Linked DNA regions of Actinomadura rubteroloni. The protein of the gene in region 2 interacts with the protein of the main gene of each other region in a pairwise test. Links are inferred from orthologs where the notes say so. Each region holds a gene or a part of one and is shown on either strand. Other genes may lie near its edges.

Region 1 (3,047 bases), on a different replicon or contig from region 2:
CTCCGGCACCTCGGGAGACTGCGCCCACCGGGTTATCACACCGTTGACATTGAACAGGACGACCAGGCCGATTGCCAGCATGACAGGCGAAAGAACGAACGTCAGCAAAAAATCAATAAACTCCGGTGGCGAGGACTTCCTCGCCGAGCCATCGCCGAACGACAAGATCCTGTCCCACGTCACCTGACCAACGCCTTGATAAGCCAAACGACAGTCGATATGAAACAAATGATACCAGCCGCTATGGGAAAGTAGCCCGAGCGGCGCAGCGGCTCATATTCCTGCAACCGCAGGTCCCTGTCGGGACCCGCGTAACCTTTCATCCACCCGATGTAGCGAAGGGACCACTTCAGCCATGCCGCACCGAGACCGATGGCGATCAAGCCGAACAGAGGGAGAATAATGTAACCACTGGTCTCCGTCACCGATCAAAATACCTTCCCGGCATCGACCTTATTCCCAGCCGAGCCGAAGAAGGAGTTCCGGAGTCGGCTCACCAATGAGGGGGCGTGGGGGCGGAGCCCCCACATCGGGGGGTTCGGGGGGTCGTCCCCCCGGAAAACACTGCGGGCCACCGGGGAAGGCGCGAAGCGCCGACCACGGTGGCCCGACTCGTGGAGCTATGGGGATTCGAACCCCAGACCTCCTCCATGCCATGGAGGCGCGCTACCAACTGCGCCATAGCCCCGTGCGGCTACGTGGACGTTCATCCCGTAGCGCGTGGCCAGTTTAGCCGAGGTGGCGATGGGGGTCGAATCGGTTGTCGCGGGGCGGACGGTCAGCGGCCGACGGCGGGGCCGTCGTCGCCGAGGACGGGTTCGGGCAGCGTTCCGGCGTTGTGCTCGGTGAGGCGGAAGCCGCCGTCGCGGCGTTCGGACAGGACGGACCAGCAGCAGTTGGAGAGCCCGCCGAGGCGTTCCCAGGTCTCTTCGGGGAGGCCGAGGAGGTGGCAGAGGCCGAGGCGGAGGGCGGCGCCGTGGGAGGCGACGACGAGGACGCCGGCGGGCGGCAGGTCGTCGAGGGCGCGGTCGAGGGCGGTGCCGACGCGTTTGGCGACCTGGGCGCTGGTCTCGCCGCCGGGCGGCTGCCAGACGGCCTGCTCGGCGGGGTAGCGTTCGCGGATCTCGGCGCCTGTGAGGCCTTCCCAGACGCCGCCGTCGCGTTCGATGAGGTCGCGGTCGTGCCGGACGGGCAGGCCGGTGAGGTCGGCGAGGGCCTGCGCGGTGTCGGCGGCGCGCTGGAGCGGGGAGGCGAGGAGCGCGGTGGGCCGCAGGGCGGTGAGGAGGGCGGCGGCGCGGCGGGCCTGGGAGCGGCCGGTGTCGTCGAGGGGGACGTCGGTCTTGCCCTGGAAGCGGTTCTCCAGGTTCCAGGCCGTCTGGCCGTGGCGCCACAGGACGAGGCGGCGCTTGCCGGGGGTGCGGGTCTCAGTCACCGGCGCTCCCGACGGGGGCGCGGTGGGTGTTGACGCCCTCGGGCAGCTCGATGAGCGGGCAGTCCTTCCAGAGCCGTTCGAGGGCGTAGTACACGCGGTCCTCCTGGTGCTGGACGTGGACGATCACGTCCACGTAGTCGAGGAGGATCCAGCGGCCCTCGCGTTCGCCCTCGCGGCGGACGGGCTTGGCCCCGGTCTCGTCGCGCAGGCGCTTCTCGATCTCGTCGACGATGGCGCGGACCTGGCGGTCGTTGGCGGCCGAGCAGAGCAGGAACGCGTCGGTGATGACGAGCTGCTCGCTCACGTCGTAGGCAAGGATGTCGTCGGCCAGCTTGTCCCCCGCCGCTTCGGCGGCGGTACGGATGAGCTGCGCGGCCCTGTCGGATGCGGTCACGATGCGCTCGCGATCCTCCCTGTCGGGGGTCGGTTCCGGGACAGCCTCTCATGGCGGCCCCGAAATGACCCTTGTCCACCGGTTCCGGATGGTCCGTCCGGCTCCGGTCATGCCCCTTCCAGGGTAGGCGGGATCCGGCGTCCCCGTTCCGTCTTTCCTGTTCAGCCGCCGTCGGGCCGGTAGAGGGAGCGTTTGTTGATGTACTGGACGATCCCGTCCGGAACGAGGTACCAGATCGGTTCGCCGTCCTGGACGCGGTCGCGGCACTCGGTGGACGAGATCGCGAGCGCCGGCACCTCCATGAGGCTGACGCGGCCCGACGGCAGGCCGGGGTCGGCGAGCCGGTGGCCGGGACGGGTGACGCCGACGAAGTGGGCGAGCCCGAACAGTTCTTCGCTGTCGTGCCAGGTCAGCATCTTCTCCAGGGCGTCCGCGCCGGTGATGAAGAACAGGTCGGTGTCGGGGCCGTGGAGGGCGCGCATGTCGCGGAGGGTGTCGACGGTGTAGGTCGCGCCGGGACGGTCGATGTCGATCCGGCTGACCGAGAAGCGGGGATTGGACGCGGTGGCGATCACGGCCATGAGGTAGCGGTCCTCGGCGGGGGTGACGTTCGTGTGGCCCTTGTGGGCGGACACCCCGGTCGGCACGAACACGACCTCGTCCAGCGCGAACACGTGCGCGACCTCGCTGGCCGCGACGAGGTGGCCGTGGTGGATGGGATCGAACGTCCCGCCCATGATCCCCAGCCGCCGCTTTTGCGTCATGCCGACGAGAATAGTCGTCCCGAAACCGGGACGATCTTCCGCCCCGCAGGGACCCAATTCCCGGGAACCGGGGAACTCGCGGGACGTTCCGGTCGTCGGACGTAGCATGCCGGACATGACGAACACACCGGACCGTGCGCGCACGCGCTTTCCCGGGATCAGCTCCCGCGCCTACGAACACCCTGCGGACCGCTCGGCCCTGGTCGCGCTGCGCTCCCTGACCGGCTTCGACGTCGTCCTGCGGCGGCTCTCGGGGCTGTTCAACGAGCGGGCGATCCGGCTGACGTTCCTCGCCAGTTCGGTGCGGGCGAGCGAGAACCAGTTCCACAACCTGTACGACATGGTGCGGGACGCCGCGTACATCCTGGACATGCCCGAGGTCCCGGAGGTGTACGTCGAGCAGAACCCGGCGGCGAACGCCTACGCGATCGGCGCGGACCACCCGTTCATCGTGGTC
Region 2 (3,312 bases):
CTCGGTCACCTCGTCCAGCCCGGCCAGCGGACGGCCGCGCAGCGCCGCGAGGGCCTCTGCCAGCCGCACCGCCTCGATGACGTCCGCCGACGAGACGTGCAGGTCCTCCGCGCGCAGCACCCGCGCCGCCGCCGTCAGCCACCGCTCGACCGGACGGTCCGGCGCGGTGAACAGGTGGTGGTACCAGCCGGGGGAGCGGACGCCCGCGCCGTAGCCGGACCAGCCCGCGAGCCGCCCGTGCGTCCACGGCACCCAGGTCAGCGCGACCTTCGCGCGGGGCAGGCCGCGCAGCGTCCGGTCGTCGTGGGCGGCGGGGATCCCCGCCAGCAGCGCCGGGACGTGCCACGCCCCGCACACCACCGCGATCCGGCGGAACCCGTCGCGGCGGGCGCGGCGCAGCGTCCGCCGCATGAACGCCTCGCGGCACGCCTCCCGGCCGGACACGGCGCCCGGCGTGACGGGGCCGCGCAGCTCGGCCATCGCCTCGGCGATCGCCGGGAAGGGGGACGGGCCGTCCACGCGGTGCTCCACCACGTCGTCCCACCAGCGCTCGGCGTCGTCGTAGCCGGCGGCCTCGGCGAGCGTCGCCAGCGGGTCGACGCGCGGATCCGACGCGTCGCCTGGTTCTTCCTCGTGCGCGAGCCGGTGCGCGGCGGGCAGGTCGCAGAACCGGACCGGCACGCCCGCGCCGGCCGCGTACCGCAGGGCCTGCCATTCCGGGCTGAACTCGGCGAACGGCCAGAACAGCGCGCGGCGGCCCGGCTCGGCGCCCTCGGCGTAGGCCAGCAGCGCGACCGGCGGCGCCATGTCCGGATCGGCGGCGAGCGCGACGAGCGCGTCGGCCTCCGGCGGCCCCTCGATCAGCACCGCGTCCGGCGCGAACGCCGCCAGCGCCCGGCGCACCGCGCGCGCCGACCCCGGCCCGTGGTGCCGGACCCCGTACACCTCCACGACGGCCTGCGCGGCGTCCGGTTCGAGGACCGCCGGGCTGGTCACGCCAGTTCCCGGCAGGCCCGGTAGAAGTCGCTCCACTCCGGGCGCGTCCGCACGACCGTCTCCAGGTACTCCTGCCACGCGACCGCGTCGGCGGACGGGTCCTGCACGACCGCGCCGACGATCCCGGCCGCGACGTCGGACGGGCGCAGCGTCCCGTCCCCGAAGTGCGCCGCGAGCGCGAGCCCGCCCGTCACCACCGAGATCGCCTCGGCGGTGCTCAGCGTGCCGCTCGGGACCTTCAGCGTCGTCCGGCCGTCCGCCGAGTGGCCCGACCGCAGCTCGCGGAACACCGTGACGACGCGCCGGATCTCGGCCAGCCCGGCGGGCGCGGCGGGCAGCTCCAGCGCCGTCCCGAGCTGCTCGACGCGCCGCGCGACGATCGCGACCTCGTCCTCGACGGTCTCCGGCAGCGGCAGCACGACCGTGTTGAACCGGCGGCGCAGCGCGCTCGACAGCTCGTTCACGCCCCGGTCCCGGTCGTTGGCGGTCGCGATGACCGTGAAGCCCGGCCGCGCCTGCACCTCGGTGTTCAGTTCCGGGACGGGCAGCGTCTTCTCCGACAGCATGGTGATCAGCGCGTCCTGGACGTCGCCCGGCATCCGGGTCAGCTCCTCGACGCGCGCGACCGCGCCGCGCCGCATCGCGCGCAGCAGCGGGCTCTCCACCAGCGCCGCCGCCGACGGGCCCTCGGCGAGCAGCCGCGCGTAGTTCCACCCGTACCGGACGGCCTCCTCCGACGTCCCGGCCGTCCCCTGGACCAGCAGCGTCGAGTCGCCGCTGATCGCGGCGGCCAGATGCTCCGACACCCACGTCTTCGCGGTGCCCGGCACGCCGAGCAGCAGCAGCGCGCGGTCGGTCGCGAGCGTCGCGACGGCGACCTCCACCAGCCGGCGCGGCCCCACGTACTTCGGGCTGACCACCGCGCCGCCCGGCAGTTCGCCGCCGAGCAGGTAGGCGGTGACGGCCCACGGCGACAATTTCCAGCCGGGCGGGCGCGGCCGGTCGTCGTGCTCGGCGAGCAGGGCGAGTTCGGCGGCGAACTCCTGTTCGGCGTGCGGCCGCAGGACGTCGGTCACGGATGAAGCTCCTTCACCATGGCGTGGCGGTAGCGCAGGGTCGCGACGAGCGCGTCCCGGACGGTCACGGTCTCGGGGGTGCCGAGCCCGGCGAAACGGTCGGCGTAGCGGTCGGCCAGGGCCGGGTCCAGGCGGTGCCCGGCGTCGCGGGCGAGGGCGCGCAGGGCGGTGTTCGCCGTCCCGGCCGGACGGTCCAGCAGGGTCGCGATCGTGCCCGCCACCGTCGCGGCGAGGTCGCCCGTCCAGGGGGACGGCAGCCGCGCGAGGACCTGCTCGGCCAGCACCTTCGGGTCGGCGATCCAGCGGACGAGCCCGGCCGCGGCCCCGGCCCGTTCGGCGGGCGGCAGCACCCCGGCCAGGTCGGCGAGGACGGCGGGGGCGTCCAGCAGCACGCCGCCGTCCAGCAGGGCCCGCGCCCACACCGCGTCGCGCTGCCACAGCGCCGCGCGGGCCAGCCCGAGATGGACGTCGCGGGCGCCCCGGCCGGGCTCGGCGCCGCTGGTGACGGGCAGCGCGAGGATCTCGGCGGGCGGCAGGGCGAACACGTCCGGCCAGGTCGCGAGCGGGGTGCGGGCCAGGATCTCGCGCAGCCACGCCTGCTGGGGCGCCGGCGTGCGGCCCGGCGCGAACGACCCCTCGGGGTGGAACGGGACGCCGTCGCGGGCCATGCCCTCGTCGTGCTCGGCGGGCGGCGTGACCGCGATCCACGTCTGGGCGCGTCCGCGCAGGGTGCGGCGTTCGGGCCGGACGCATCCGCGCGCCCGCACCGCCATCCGCGCGCCGAGCGCCGAGCCGGGCAACTGCGCCAGCAGCGCCGCCGCCGTCGCGCGGACCTCGCCCGCCCGGTCGTCCAGCGCGGCCTCCAGGAACTCCTCGTCGGCCGCCGACAGCCCGGTCGCGAGCGCGGCGGCGAACTCGGCGCGGTCGGGGGCGCGCTCGCCGCGCCACACCGCCGCGAGTTCCGCGCGCGCCCGGTCCGGATCGGCGCGGCGCGACCGGGCGAGGTGGGCGACGCGCTGCTCGCGCGTGCCGGTGGACCAGACGCCCGGGTCGTCGGTGCCGGGATCGGCGGCGAGCGCGATGACGTACGCCCAGCGCGGGTTCTGGAGCGCCAGCCACACGCCGCGCCGCCCGACGACGGCCGCGAGGTCGCCGCGCAGGTCCCGGTGGGCGCGCTCGCGGCCGAGGTCGAGCAGGTGCGGGACGGCCCGCGCGGGCGCCCGCAGCCCCCGCGCCGCCG

What was found.
Region 1: the proteins of BTM25_RS22210 (region 2) and rsfS interact in binary tests that used the Escherichia coli proteins (3 or more experiments, as listed by UniProt). The link is inferred for Actinomadura rubteroloni from one-to-one orthologs.

Annotation. Positions count from the first base shown.
Region 1 is NZ_MTBP01000001.1:2,532,004-2,535,050, reverse strand. Bases 126-2,860 are described here. They hold rsfS (ribosome silencing factor), read right to left. Parts: upstream 1,827-2,860; coding sequence 1,425-1,826; downstream 126-1,424. Other genes in these bases: BTM25_RS11255 (M48 family metallopeptidase), read left to right, coding at 2,697-2,860; nadD (nicotinate-nucleotide adenylyltransferase), read right to left, coding at 1,988-2,590; BTM25_RS11270 (histidine phosphatase family protein), read right to left, coding at 779-1,432; BTM25_RS11280 (hypothetical protein), read right to left, coding at 180-425. Outside these bases: more of BTM25_RS11255, read left to right, coding at 2,861-3,047. UniProt on the Escherichia coli protein: Functions as a ribosomal silencing factor. Interacts with ribosomal protein uL14 (rplN), blocking formation of intersubunit bridge B8.
Region 2 is NZ_MTBP01000003.1:178,029-181,340, forward strand. Bases 33-3,032 are described here. They hold BTM25_RS22210 (ATP-binding protein), read right to left. Parts: upstream 2,073-3,032; coding sequence 993-2,072; downstream 33-992. Other genes in these bases: BTM25_RS22205 (DUF5682 family protein), read right to left, coding at 33-996; BTM25_RS22215 (DUF5691 domain-containing protein), read right to left, coding at 2,069-3,032. Also shown: more of BTM25_RS22205, read right to left, coding at 1-32; more of BTM25_RS22215, read right to left, coding at 3,033-3,312.